3 regions of the Erwinia persicina genome follow, and region 2 is predicted to be linked to each of the others. Evidence: riboswitches for the same ligand, from Rfam matches in the RefSeq annotation. Region 2 holds a riboswitch; each other region holds the start of a gene.
What was found. Region 2 has a riboswitch for thiamine pyrophosphate ahead of thiC (phosphomethylpyrimidine synthase ThiC). Riboswitches for the same ligand answer to the same signal wherever they lie in the genome.

Region 1 (4,741 bases), 510 kb from region 2:
ATGAGCATCCCGCTGAGTTCCAGCGTCTGGCCCCACAGCGGCCGCTGGCGCAGGCGCAGTTCACGGCTGCTCCACAGCAGCATCAGCGTCAGCACCACGCTGAGGATCCCAGCGCCCAGCGCAATGCGTAGCGAGGTGAACATCGCCTGCCACAGTGCAGGCTGGTGCAGGACGCCGCTTAACCCCTGATTCAGTCCGTCGGCCACCACCGCCAGCAGCGGTGGCAGGATCAGCAACACCATGCTGGCGATCAGTAGCCCGTCAAGCAGGCGGGCAGGGCCGCTGTCCTGCGGGTTGCGCCAGCCCCCGAGGCTGTCACTTCCCGTGGGCAGCACCTTACTCAGCCGCTGGCTTAACATCACCAGACCGAGGCAGCACACCATCTGTATCAGCGCCAGCAGGGCGGCTCGCCCGGGATCGTAATCAAAACTCAGTGCCTGGAAGATCGCCAGCTCAATGGTGGTCGCGCGCGGGCCGCCCCCGAGGGACAGTACCGTCGCAAAGCTGGCAAAACACAGCATAAAGATCAGCGCCCCGGCGGGCAGGAGCTGCCGCCGCAGCCACGGCCATTCGACAAGGCGAAAATGCGCCCAGCCACTCAGTCCCAGTTGCGCGGCGATCTGTCGCTGTTCACCGGGGATCTGCTGTAAGGCCTGGAGCAGCAGGCGCGTAGCCAGCGGCAGATTAAAGAACACATGGGCCAGCAGGATCCCCTGCAGGCCATAGGGGGTGAATGAATAACCAATGCCGAGCAGGGCGCAAAGCTGTGCCAGCCAGCCGCTGCGGCCATACACACTGAGAATACCAAACACGGCGACCAGTACCGGCAGCACCAGCGTCATAGCACACAGCCGCAGCAGCGTGCCGCGCCCGGGAAAGCGACGGCGGTAAAGTGCACGCGCCACGGGAATAGCCGGAAGAACCGACAGCAATGCCGATAGCAGCGCCTGCCAGAAGGAGAAGCGCAGCACGTGCCACAGGTAGCTGTCCTGCCACAGTCCGCGCCAGTCCGTGGCGGGCGCGTTTTGCCACAGGGCGGAAAACGCCAGCAGGGCCACGCTGACCAGCAGCAGCCCGGCCAGCAGGCCCGGGACTAACCAGCCAGGAATTAGCGGCTGACGGCGCGTTGCCATGCACTAATCCATTGGCTGCGTTGGGTAGCAACATCCTGCGGGCTGAACTGCAACGAGGTGGCCGGCACGGTCAGGGTATTGAACCCTTCTGGCAGCGCGGTTCGGGTAGCCGGATACATCCAGTTGCCGGTTGCAATGGTTTTCTGGAAGGGTTGTGTCATCACGAATTGCATAAATGTGTGTGCCAGTTCAGGTTGCTTACTGGCTTTTAACTGCCCGGCCACCTCAACCTGAAGATAGTGGCCTTCACTAAAGTTTGCCGCGGCGTACTGATCTTTCTTCTCTTCAATCAGATGATAAGCGGGCGAGGTCGTGTAGCTGAGCACCATATCACTTTCCCCTTTCAGGAACAGACCGTAGGCCTCGCTCCATCCTTTTGTCACCGTAACGGTCTTCTTCGCCAGCTGCTGCCACGCTTCCGGGCTCTTATCGCCGTAAACTTTCTGCATCCACAGCAGCAGGCCAAGCCCCGGGGTGCTGGTGCGCGGATCTTCATAAATCACCTTCAGAGGACGGTCGCTCTCGACCAGTTCCTTCAGGCTTTTCGGCGGGTTCTGCAGCCGGGTCTTGTCATAAACGAAAGCAAACCAGCCGTAGTCATAGGGGACGAAAGTTGTGTTCGTCCAGCCGCCCGGCACGGTAGCATCTCGGGTGTCTACCTTTGACGGCGCAAACAGGCCGGTTTTTTCGGCCGCATCCAGCAGATTGTTATCCAGCCCCAGCACCACGTCGGCTTTGCTGTTTTTCCCTTCCATACGCAGGCGGTTGAGCAGCGAGACACCGTCTTCCAGCGCGACGAATTTCAGCTCACAGTTGCACTGTGCTTCGAAGGCTTTTTTAATCGCCGGCCCAGGCCCCCATTCGGCAGAGAAGGAGTCGTAGGTGTAAACCGTCAGGGTATCTTTCGCCGCGAGGGCAGGCAGGGAAAACAGCGCCAGCAGAGGGAGTAATTTTTTCAACACTTTGCGTTCCTTTAAGGGAAAATGCGCAAAGGATCTGAGTCAGTGACACTCTCAAATCCCTACGCCGGTATGATCCGGATCAGGTTCGACGGGTTTTTCTCAGCGAAAACGTGCTGCGCAGACATTGACCCGGCATCGGGCAATATCACAGCAGGGTGTTCGCACCCCGTTGAGAACGGCTTATTCTAGTGGTTTCGTCTTTGTTACGAAAGCGTCATGATTCGGGCGGCGCAAACCAGGCTGATTTAAAGTCAAACCAGCCGAGGGTATTCATGCGTACGCCGCGCATGCTTCGCTGGCCGTGCAGCAGCAGCCAGTGATGGAACAGGGGATGCAGGTAGTTACTGTCTATCAGCTGTTTGCTCCAGTCTGCCAGTGGCAGGGTCTGTTCACGCCACTGCCGCGCATCATTTTCCCAGTCGGTGGGCACACAGTGGTGCATCAGTGGGATCTCATACAGCAGCGAAAACAGGGAAAACTCCAGCGGTAGCGTGAAGTTGGCGCTACCCAGCCAGATGTCACTTTCCGCCTCACCGCGATACCAGCTTTCGTAGTCAATTTCCTGCGTAATGAGCGTGACGCCGTGCGCGGCAAGGATCGGCCCCAGCGCGTTGGCGATCCCCTGATGCTCAATATGATCGCTGTACCAGGTAATGGTCAGTGACGTCAGGCCTGCGGGTTTTTCTGCGGTCGCCATTGAGCGTCGGTGATGCCAGCGCGGCAGCAGGCCATAAGCCGGGAACCAGTAGCGCTGATAGGCGATGCCGCTGTGGTTAAGCAGGGCAATCGGGTTAAAAATGGTGCTGATCCAGCGGCGCAGCTGTTCATTGCGCCCCTGCTCAGAGCGCTGGTCGAACATCAGAAAATAGCAGCCCTCTTCCAGACGACTCTCTTCCGACTTCTCATCCGTATTCTCACTCTGCAGTTTGACCCCGGAGTAGACCAGCTCATCGCTTATCTCCGGCAGAACCCAGATATTGACCTCATCTATCAGCGCCCGGTAGCCGAAGTAGTCATCAAAGGCGGAGATACGCAGCTGGCTGTGCTGATTGCGTTCCACCGCGTAGGCCCCGGTGCCGACCGGCTGGCGGGCAAAGTTGCGCATATGCGGCCACTCTTTTGGCAGGATCATCGCGCTGACGCTGCCCAGCAGCCACGGTAGCCAGTTATCGGGCTGGTGCAGATAAATATCCAGGGTCCAGGGCGTGTGGCACTCAATCCGGTTTAGGTGGCTGTAAAGTGGCTGCGTTTTCAGGCGTTCCAGGCTGGCGATAACATCGTCGACGTCCAGCTCACGGCCGTGATGAAAGTGGATCGCCGGACGCAAAAAGAAGCGCCAGTGGTCCGGGGCAATCTGCTGCCAGTGATGGGCGATATCCGGCTCGATTTCCCCGTTTTCCTCATTTATCCGCGCCAGCCCGTTGAAAATCTGCCGGGCAAGGTGCGTTTCAGAGCGGCGCAGCGGCGTTCCGGGCAGCAGATTGAGCAGGGGACGATAGTAGAGCACGCGAAGAATGTGTTTTCCCTGACGGAAACTGCGGCCCAGATGGGAGAGCAGCATCTGGCGCACGCGGTTTTTATCGCCGACTAGCTGCACCAGCTGATCGATGCGATCCTGCTCCAGCAGATCCTCAGCCCGCTGCTGCTGCAGCGCCAGCCCGGTATAGCGGAAGGTCAGACGCGATCGCTTGCCGCGCCCGGCCTCGGCCTGCCACTCCAGCCACCCCTGTTCCTGCATGGCATTCAGCAGGTTGCGCATATGGCGGCGTGAGCAACTGAGCTGTACCGCCAGGTCGCTGAGGGTGGTCTCCTGAGGCTGACCATCACAGCACTGCCAGAGCCGGATAAATTGCTGCTGTAAACGGGGTGAGGACATAAAAGAGGAACCCTGTGTTAAAAGCTGTCTGTTTTTCCTGCCTTATATTACGGTGATAATGGCTGCAGATGAAAGAGTGGGAGGCATTCATATCTGAATGGCACTTGATCATCGTTATTCATTTCCCTGCTATTAAGGGTATTCTGAGTATGGTGCTTTTCACCAGCCAGCTGGCTTCGGCATAGCTGGCTTTTTTCGTGGGTTTTCTTCTAAGCTCTGGGGAGCTATCCGCATTGTCCCGTCACTGAGGCCTTATTCATGTCATCGCTCTTTAGCCGTCGTATTCATCCGGTGTATCTGGCATTTATGGCGGTTTCTTTTATGGTCGGCATCGCCGGCGCGCTGCAGGCCCCGACGCTGAGTCTGTTTCTCAGCCGCGAAGTCGCAGTCCGGCCGTTCTGGGTGGGGCTGTTTTACACCGTCAATGCGGTCGCGGGGATTGTGGTCAGCCTGCTGCTGGCAAAGCGATCCGACACCCGGGGCGATCGGCGGATGCTGATCCTGTTCTGCTGCGTAATGGCGACAGGCAACGCACTCCTTTTTGCCTTTAACCGTCATTATCTGACGCTGGTCACCGCTGGTGTTTTTCTCTCTGCTATCGCCAGCGTGGCGATGCCGCAGATTTTCGCGCTGGCGCGGGAATACGCTGACAGCTCTGCCCGTGAAGCGGTGATGTTCAGCTCCGTCATGCGTGCCCAGCTTTCCCTTGCCTGGGTAATTGGGCCGCCGCTCTCCTTTGCTATCGCGCTGAATTACGGCTTTACCGCCAT
Region 2 (4,741 bases):
GTTAACCACCAGTTTAAGGGATTTTATCTTGCCGATAACTTTCCCCTCTTTCCCTATTTGTGTGCTTTTCTGGCTGGTCAGGTCACCTTCGACAACGCCGTTGATGGTAATATTGTTTTCATTGGTCACTTCGCCGCGTAATACCGTCCCGATAGAAATAACGGTTTCTTTCGTACTGTTATCGTCGTTTAAAGAAGAAGGGAACAGGGTACTGGGTTCTACTTTGACGGGTGAAGGCAATTTTTCATTGGCTCGGTCTTCTTCTTTCCTGTTGAAATTAAACACGTTTGTAAACATCCTTTTTGTATGTAGACTCGAAATTATTAGCAGCAGGCTAAAGCACGCCATGCCAGCCAAAGAGAGCAATAAGACCGTCCTTGTCGAAAGCAGAAAGGCACTAATGCTCACCCCCCAGCAGAGCCAGATGCCCCACAGGCAACCTTGTTTTTTTGTTTCAGACATTAGCGTAATTCGCCACCTACGGAAACACTATGACATGTTTCAATTATGGCCCTTAATAATTAAATGCAAGACGGCGTTGTTCAGCATTTCCTGCAAAACAAATACACATCCAGATAAATAAGAAAAAACTCACATGACACTACAGTCGAAATAGTAGTTACTTAAGCCTGACTTAATATAACCATTTGAATAGCACAGGCTATCAACCGTTTTCATCACAGAATGATATTTGAAATTCCCCGCGAGATAAAGTCAGTTAATCTTCTCTACTTAAATTAATCCAGGGGCTCCTGGCAGGAGGCTGATATTGCCAGGAGATTATATCGCAAATAAAAACAATTCCTAAAAGACATATTCCCAGCGTGATTATTCCGCCTCTGCGCGACATAAAACAACGGTGTCCTCAATCAACCTGCGCGCAACGGTTCCGGCAGGCGGTAGCAGTGGCAGAGCATCAAAACGATACCAGCCAGCGGATAACAGCTCTTTCGGATCGATATTGATCTCGCCAGCGTCATAATCAGCCATGAAAGCCATCATTAATGACTGTGGAAAGGGCCAGGGCTGTGATGAAACATAGCGCAGATTTTTTACCGTGATCCCACTCTCTTCCATCACTTCACGCGCTACCGTCTGCTCAAGGGTTTCCCCGACTTCCACAAAACCGGCCAGCACGGTGAATACGCCGTTCCGGTGCCGGGTATGCTGCGCCAGCAGTATTTCTTCGCCACGCCGGATAGCCACGATAATGCAGGGAGCGATTTGTGGGTAGTAACGCTGGCGGCAGTGGCTGCACAGGCAGGCCCATTCTGTTTTACTGTGGTGCATTTCATGGCCGCAGTAACCACACCAGCGGTGAGAGCGGTAAAATTCAGCCAGCTGGATGCCACGACCAACCAGCTGGAACAGGCCGCTATCCTGATCGAGCAACTGCCGCAGCGATCCCATTTCCTGGGGACGGGTATCCCGGATCAACCATACCGTCTCGCCCTGCCACTCCCCAATCGGGGATCCCAGGGATCCTTTCAGGCCGAGTGAATCTGCGCTCCCTCGTGGAAGTTCGCCTTTTGGTAACCAAATTTTATGTTCCATGCTGACAATCCACCAGCCAGCGTCTACGCTTAAAATTTCCTGTTCCATCATTTTGCTCATCATCCTCAGCTTAAAGACTGGATTGAGGTCAGACGTTAAAATATAACACTCACGGAGTAGAACATGCTTAACCAGTTGGAAGTCCTCACCGCGCGCGTTGGCGGGTGCAGTGAACTGGTAGACTTTTGTCTGCGCTCACGCAAGCAGTTGCTGATTGCCTATTATCACATGGCTGGTATCAAGCCTAACAAGGATACGCTGACGACGCTCGATGAAAACGCGCTGGATATGTTCTGCCAGAATCTGGTGGATTACCTTTCAACGGGCCACTTCACTGTCTACGAACGATTTATCAAAGAGTTGGAAGGCACAGAGCAGTTGGCTAAAGCGTCGCTTATTTACCCTTCATTAAAAGCCAATACCGACCTGATTATGCAGGTTTATGATTCTCATCTGGAAAGCGCTATCGATCACGATAACTATCGGGAATTCCAGCATGCTCTGTCGGTTGTCGGTGAAGCGCTGGAGGCACGTTTTACATTGGAAGATAAATTCATCAAGCTGGCGCTGGAAAAAAACGCGGAAAATCAGGAAGCGGCTAACGCCTGTACGCTCGCGCGCCCGGCCTGACCTGCAGCGGTCATTTAAACTTCTTGTCGTTTCCAAAAAGCCCCTTTATGCTGAATGGGCTGTCAGGGTGAAGTCTGCTTAGCCCTTTCAGTGCCCATTTTGTGGTTTAAGCGTCGCCCGGTCGGCGCGCTTACGTCTGGTGCGTGAGCATCCAGGCTGGCTGGCTATAAAAGCCGCTTAAAAGACACTATTCTTCTTGTCGGAGTGCCCTTAGGGGCTGAGACCGTTAATTCGGGATCCGCGGAACCTGATCAGGTTAGAACCTGCGAAGGGAACAAGAGTAAAATCTAAAACGCTGTGAAATGAGTTTTCTCACAACGTTCTTATTACTCCCGCCTCCAGGCAAGCAAACTTCCCTTTTATCAGGAAATTGCTATGTCTACTCATGAAAAACCTGTCGTTGAAAAAAAAAGCCGTCGTCGCGAGCAGCGGGCGGAAGCGCAACAGTTTATTGATTCCCTGCGCGGTACCGCTTTCCCGCATTCAAAACGGATCTACCTCAGCGGGTCACAGCCGGATATCCGTGTACCAATGCGTGAAATACAACTCAGCCCAACCACCGTGGGCGGCAGTCAGGATCGGCCGTTGCTGGAGGAGAATGAGCCGGTGCCGGTATACGATACGGCGGGCCCTTACGGCGATCCGGACGCCACCATTAATGTTCATGCCGGACTGCAAAAATTACGCAGCAACTGGATCCTTCAGCGCAATGATACCGGGCAGGTCAGTGAGGTCAGTTCGACATTTACGCAGCAACGCCTGGCCGACGAAGGACTGGATCATCTCCGCTTTGAGCATCTGCCACGTCCACGCCGTGCACTACCGGGTCGCTGTGTGACTCAGATGCACTATGCCCGCCAGGGCATAGTGACGCCGGAAATGGAGTATATCGCCCTGCGTGAAAATATGGGCCGCGAGCGGATCCGCAGTGAAGTGCTGCTGCAACAGCATCCCGGGCACAGCTTCGGCGCGCATCTGCCCGACAACATTACCCCCGAGTTTGTCCGTCAGGAGGTTGCCAGCGGACGTGCCATTATCCCGGCCAATATTAATCACCCGGAATCAGAGCCGATGATTATTGGCCGAAACTTTCTGGTGAAGGTAAACGCCAATATCGGTAACTCTGCGGTCAGCTCTTCTATTGAGGAGGAAGTGGAAAAACTGGTGTGGTCGGTTCGCTGGGGGGCCGATACGGTCATGGATCTGTCTACCGGCCGCTATATTCATGAAACCCGCGAGTGGATCCTGCGCAACAGCCCGGTTCCCATTGGCACGGTGCCCATTTACCAGGCGCTGGAAAAGGTGAACGGCGTGGCGGAGGATCTGAGCTGGGCTATCTTCCGCGATACCCTGCTTGAACAGGCTGAACAGGGCGTAGATTATTTCACTATCCATGCTGGCGTCCTGCTGCGCTACGTGCCCATGACGGCAAAACGCCTGACCGGCATCGTCTCGCGCGGTGGATCCATCATGGCAAAATGGTGCCTGTCACACCACCAGGAGAGCTTCCTCTATCAGCATTTCCGCGATATCTGTGAAATCTGCGCGGCCTATGATATCTCACTGTCACTGGGGGACGGACTGCGTCCGGGCTCCATCCAGGATGCTAACGATGAAGCGCAGTTTGCCGAACTGCGCACGCTGGGCGAGCTGACCAAAATCGCCTGGGAATATGATGTTCAGGTAATGATTGAAGGACCCGGCCACATCCCGATGCAGATGATCCGCGTCAATATGACAGAACAGCTCGAACACTGTCATGAAGCCCCGTTTTACACCCTGGGCCCTCTGACCACAGATATTGCTCCGGGTTACGACCATTTTACCTCCGGCATCGGTGCCGCGATGATCGGCTGGTTTGGCTGCGCGATGCTATGCTACGTGACGCCGAAAGAGCATCTCGGCCTGCCGAATAAAGAGGATGTGAAGCAGGGGCTAATCACCTATAAGATCGCTGCCCATGCAGCCGACCTTGCCAAAGGCCACCCCGGGGCGCAGATCCGTGATAATGCGATGTCAAAAGCTCGCTTTGAATTTCGCTGGGAAGATCAGTTTAATCTGGCCCTCGATCCGCATACCGCCCGTGCCTATCACGATGAAACCCTGCCGCAGGAGTCAGGGAAAGTGGCCCATTTTTGCTCAATGTGTGGCCCTAAATTTTGCTCAATGAAGATCACCCAGGAAGTGCGTGAATATGCTGCCCGCCAGGAGGCCGAAGCGCATCCGATCGCGGTCGGCATGGCACAGATGTCTGGAGCATTTCGTCAACGTGGCGGCGAACTTTATCATCCTGCCGACGCCCTGAAACCAGAGGAAAAAATATGAGTCGTGGCGCTTTCCCCCCTACCGCAGCACAGTTAGGCCTTTACCCTGTCGTGGACTCGGTGGAATGGATTGCGCGCCTGCTGGATGCTGGCGTGCGTACATTGCAACTGCGCATTAAAGACCGCGTAGAACATGAAGTCGAGCAGCAGATTATTGATGCCATTGCTCTTGGCAAGCGCTATCAGGCGCGCCTGTTTATCAATGATTACTGGCGGCTGGCGATAAAACATCA
Region 3 (4,741 bases), on a different replicon from region 2:
CATAGAACAGCAGGCCGGTGATGGTGGCCACTGAGGCGCTGAAAGTAAAGCCAGGATACTGTGCCAGCAGACTGTAGAAGCCGCGCTCCGGGTGCGCCATGGTTTCTTCAGCGAAGGCCATATTGCCGTGAATAATCTCGTATAGGGCGCTGTTACCAAAGATCGACAGCCACAGCAGGGTAAAGATAAATGGAATGGTCAGCGTCCCTACCACAAACTGGCGGATAGTACGGCCGCGGGAAATACGCGCCAGGAACAGGCCAACAAACGGTGACCAGGCGACCCACCAGGCCCAGAAGAACAGCGTCCAGTTGTTCATCCATTCAGTTGGACGATCGAAAGCAAAACTGTTCAGCGTCATGCCCATAAAGCGGTTGATGTAATCCCCGACGTTGAGCACCAGCGCGTTCAGCAGGAAGCTGGTATCACCGACGAACAGCACAAACAGGATCAGACCAAAGGCCAGCAGCACGTTGAGCTCTGACAGGAAGCGAATGCCCTTATTCACGCCAGAGGTGACCGAGATAGTGGCCATGATGACCGACAGCACGATCAGCCCGGCCTGCGCCGTCAGCCCTTCCGGTACATCAAACAGCACCTTCAGGCCATAGTTCAGCTGCACAACGCCGATGCCCAATGTGGTGGCAATACCAAAAATCGTCCCGAGTACGGCGGCGATGTCCACGGTATGACCGATTGGCCCGTTGATACGTTTACCGAAAATAGGGTACAGGGCCGAACGAATGGTCAGAGGCAGGCCGTAGCGGTAGCTGAAGTAACCCAGGGCGATGCCCATCAGGGCATACATGGACCAGCCGGTCAGACCGTAGTGGAACAGCGTCCAGACCATCGCCTGACGCGCGGCTTCCATCGTCTGTCCCTGGCCCTCTGGCGGCATCATATACTGTGTGACCGGCTCGGCGACCGAGAAAAACATCAGATCGATACCGATACCGGCAGCAAACAGCATGGCTGCCCAGCTCATCAGGCTGAACTCGGGCTTGGACTGCTCAGGGCCGAGCTTAATGGAACCAAAGCGGGAACAGGCCATAAAGATAACGAACACGATATACAGCGTGGCGGCCAGCAGGTAATACCAGCCGAAGGTGTTGGATACCCAGTCGAGGGTACGATTGATCCAGCGATCGGAAAAATCAGTGAACAGAATAGTCGTCATGGAGAACAGCAGAATCAGTACTGCTGAGGTGTAGAAAACCACGGGGTTGATACGATCTTTTTGAGGCTTTCCTGGTATTTCAGTCGTCGGCATAATGTCTCCGCAAAAAATGATCAGGGAAAGAACCTGAAGTCCGCTCTGCGAAGCGCGCATTAGCGCATACTGGGTAAAATCCGCCGTATATCCGCTAATTACACTGGGAGAACCATCAGGATGAATATTAGTGTAATTTATTGATTAATCGTTATAACTCTTGACTCAAATCGCCTCCGGAAAGTAAATTTTGTGTAAACAGAAGCACGAATGATAGTTTTTATTGATTGAGCATTCAATTAAAAAAAATTTCAGCGTCTCAAAATGCCGTCTTTTTCCCCATTAAAACCGCATATCGCTTGACGATTCCCACCCGGTAAAATACAACTGGTTCCTGTCAGGGGAGTCTCGCCAGAGAGACTGAGAGGCTAATGAGCGATTTATCGCGGCGTAGCGACCCTTAGAACCTGACCCAGTTGATACTGGCGTAGGAAGACGCGTACCCTGATGACGGGCCAGCCGGCCACCCAGCGTACCCGCGCGCAGGCCTGTGTTTATTCCGCCTCCGCCTTTTTCCTTATCCTTATCACGGGTCTCATCAAGTTTTGAGAGGCTAACGTGACGCTATTGGTAACACCCCTTCTCCCTGTCAGGATCCTTACCTCATGAGCCGCTGGTCTGTGATCGGTGACGGCGTGGCCGGGCTGTGCATCGCCACGATGCTGGCAGAGCACGGCCAGGCCGTGGAGGTGATCACTTCACCGCAGCATGATGCGGCATCCCACTGGGCAGGCGGAATGCTGGCCCCCTGGTGCGAAGGCGAAAGCGCCCCGGCGGAGGTTGTTGAGCTGGGCCAGCGGTCTGCCCCGTGGTGGGCTGCGCGTGTCAAAGGCGTGGAGCATCAGGGCACCCTGGTGGTCGCTCCCCCGCGCGACGCGCCTGAACTCACCCGTTTTTCGCGCATGACGCACGCCCATCAGTGGGTGGAACCGGTCACGCTGGAACCCGCCCTGGAAGGGCGCTTTGCCCGCGGGCTGTTCTTTGCCGGCGAGGCCCATCTCGACCCGCGCAGCGCGCTGCAGCAACTGCGGGCCAGCCTGCTTCAACACGGCGTTGACTTCCATCAGGACAAGCCCGGCGGCACGGTTATTGACTGCCGGGGATCCACGCTGCCCACGAACAACCGGGACTGCGCGCCGTTCGCGGTGAAATGCTGATCCTGCACAGCGATGAGGTGCACTTCTCCCGGCCCGTCCGCTTGCTCCATCCCCGCTTTCCCTGTTACCTCGTTCCGCGCACGGGGGGGCGCTTTATGCTGGGGGCGACCATGGTGGAAAGCCATGATGACAGCCCCATTAGCGCCCGCGCCATGATGGAGTTGTTAAGTGCCGCTTACGCCATCCACCCGGCACTGGCCGAAGCCAGAGTGCTGGAAAGCGGCACCGGGCTGCGACCGGCTTACGCTGATAATGTCCCTGCCATTCATCGCCATAACGGCGTCTGGTCCGTTAACGGCATGTACCGGCACGGCTTTCTTCTCGCGCCAGTGATGGCGGAAAACCTGATGCAGCAACTGATACAGGAAAACCTGATATGAAAATTCAGCTTAACGGCCAGCCGGTCGATACTGCCGCCCGCACCCTGGCGGAATTGCTGCGCGAACAACAGATTGACGCAGGCTGTGTCGCCAGCGCGTTAAATGGACAGTTCGTGCCCCGCACCCGCTATGAAACGCAGCCGATCACACCAGGCTGTGAACTCGAAGTCCTGTCACCCATGCAGGGAGGATAAACGATGTTTTACGGTTTTGTACCCCAGTCACGTTTTCTGCTCGGTACCGCCGGGTACCCCTCTCCGGCGATCCTGCAGCAGGCGCTTGCGGCCTCCGGCAGTGAAATTATCACCGTCAGTCTGCGCCGTGAAGGCAGCCACGGTACCGCCTTTCGTGAGCTGCTGACCGGGCTGAATAAGCGGGTTCTGCCGAACACGGCGGGCTGTCACAGCGTGAAGGAGGCCGTCACCACGGCCCATATGGCGCGTGAGCTGTTTGATACGCGGTGGATCAAGCTGGAGGTGATCGGTCATGCCGATACGCTGCAACCCGACCCGTTCGCCCTGGTGGAGGCAGCGCGTATCCTTTGCGCTGACGGATTTCAGGTGTTTCCCTACACCACAGAAGACCTGATTCTGGGTGAAAAACTGATCGAAGCAGGCTGTGAACTGCTGATGCCGTGGGGCGCGCCAATCGGGTCCGGCCAGGGGCTGCGTAACAGAGAAGGGCTGCGCTCAATGCGCGCCTGGTTTAAAGATATTCCGCTGATTATCGACGCCGGGATTGGTGCGCCCAGTCAGGCGGCTGAGGCTATGGAGATGGGTTTCGACGGTATTTTGCTGAATACCGCTGTTGCCAAAGCGCAGGATCCGGTTCGAATGGCAGGGGCCTTTGCTGCTGCCATACAGGCCGGACGGGATGCCCGGCAGGCCGGTCTGGTCGAACGTCGCGATATGGCCAGCGCCTCGACGCCGATTTTTGGTATGGCGCAGTTTCACTCACGGGAGCCGTAGCCGATGAGTCGCTATCAACGACAGTCAATGTTACCGGAAATCGGCGATGCGGGGCAGCAGGCCCTGCACCATGCGCGGGTACTGGTAGTGGGCGCGGGCGGACTGGGTGCCACGCTGCTGCCGCTGCTGGCCGGGGCCGGTGTCGGTTACCTGCGGATTTATGACGGCGATCGGGTGGAGGAACACAATCTTCATCGCCAGACGCTCTTCGGGATGGGGGACATTGGCAATCTGAAAGCAGTCTGCGCGCAGCAGGCCCTTTACAGGCGTAACCCCGAGTGTGTCGTGGATGCACGGCCACTGGCGCTGAGTGCAAGCCGGGTCGCCGAGGCGCTGGAGGGCATTGATCTGGCTATTGATGCCGCCGATAACTTCGCCGTCACTTATCTGCTCTCCGACACCTGCCTGCCGCGTCGCATTCCGCTGGTCAGCGCCTCTGTGCTGGGACGGCAGGGCTACGTGGGGGGCTTCTGCGGCGGAGCACCCGGCTACCGTGCACTTTTCCCGCAGTTGCCAGGCAGCGCAGCGAACTGCAATACCGCCGGGGTCATGGGGCCGGCGGTGGCGACGCTGGGCGCGCTTCAGGCTCAGATGGCACTCAGTATCCTGCTCGGATTTTCACCCTCACCGCTTGGCTGCCTGATTAACTGTGATTTCAGTTCGTGGCACTTCCGGCAGTTTCGCTTTGACGGCGCAGATGAGCCAGACAGACCCGGCGTCCCCTTTATTGACAGGCCGTTGCTGACCAGCCGCGATTATATTGTAGAACTGCGCAGCGAAGAGGAAGCCCCTCGCAGTATCAGCGATCGCGCTGTGCGCATTCTGCCAGAGCAGATCGACCGCTGGCAACCACCAGCCGACCGCCGGATTGTGCTGGTATGTGCCACCGGTATTCGTGCGGCAAAAGCAGCGATGGCGTTGGAACAGCGGGGCTTCACACAGCTGGCGATTATTGCTGCAAATCGT

Region 1: linked by a shared signal. The riboswitch ahead of thiB (thiamine ABC transporter substrate binding subunit) and the one ahead of thiC (phosphomethylpyrimidine synthase ThiC) in region 2 are both predicted to bind thiamine pyrophosphate.
Region 3: linked by a shared signal. The riboswitch ahead of K6L24_RS21650 (FAD-dependent oxidoreductase) and the one ahead of thiC (phosphomethylpyrimidine synthase ThiC) in region 2 are both predicted to bind thiamine pyrophosphate.

The regions. Positions count from the first base shown of each region.
Region 1 covers NZ_CP082141.1:3,832,248-3,836,988, reverse strand. The annotation lists gene thiP (thiamine/thiamine pyrophosphate ABC transporter permease ThiP) at 1-1,133, opposite strand, end outside; gene thiB (thiamine ABC transporter substrate binding subunit) at 1,109-2,095, opposite strand; TPP riboswitch at 2,134-2,274, opposite strand; gene sgrR (HTH-type transcriptional regulator SgrR) at 2,310-3,971, opposite strand; gene K6L24_RS17780 (MFS transporter) at 4,230-4,741, shown strand, end outside.
Region 2 covers NZ_CP082141.1:4,341,714-4,346,454, forward strand. The annotation lists gene K6L24_RS20035 (bactofilin family protein) at 1-462, opposite strand, end outside; gene nudC (NAD(+) diphosphatase) at 829-1,602, opposite strand; gene K6L24_RS20045 (Rsd/AlgQ family anti-sigma factor) at 1,678-2,184, shown strand; TPP riboswitch at 2,375-2,475, shown strand; gene thiC (phosphomethylpyrimidine synthase ThiC) at 2,560-4,509, shown strand; gene thiE (thiamine phosphate synthase) at 4,506-4,741, shown strand, end outside.
Region 3 covers NZ_CP082142.1:19,757-24,497, forward strand. The annotation lists gene K6L24_RS21645 (choline transporter) at 1-1,270, opposite strand, end outside; TPP riboswitch at 1,600-1,721, shown strand; partial or broken gene K6L24_RS21650 (FAD-dependent oxidoreductase) at 1,876-2,807, shown strand; gene thiS (sulfur carrier protein ThiS) at 2,804-3,001, shown strand; gene K6L24_RS21660 (thiazole synthase) at 3,005-3,775, shown strand; gene K6L24_RS21665 (HesA/MoeB/ThiF family protein) at 3,779-4,741, shown strand, end outside.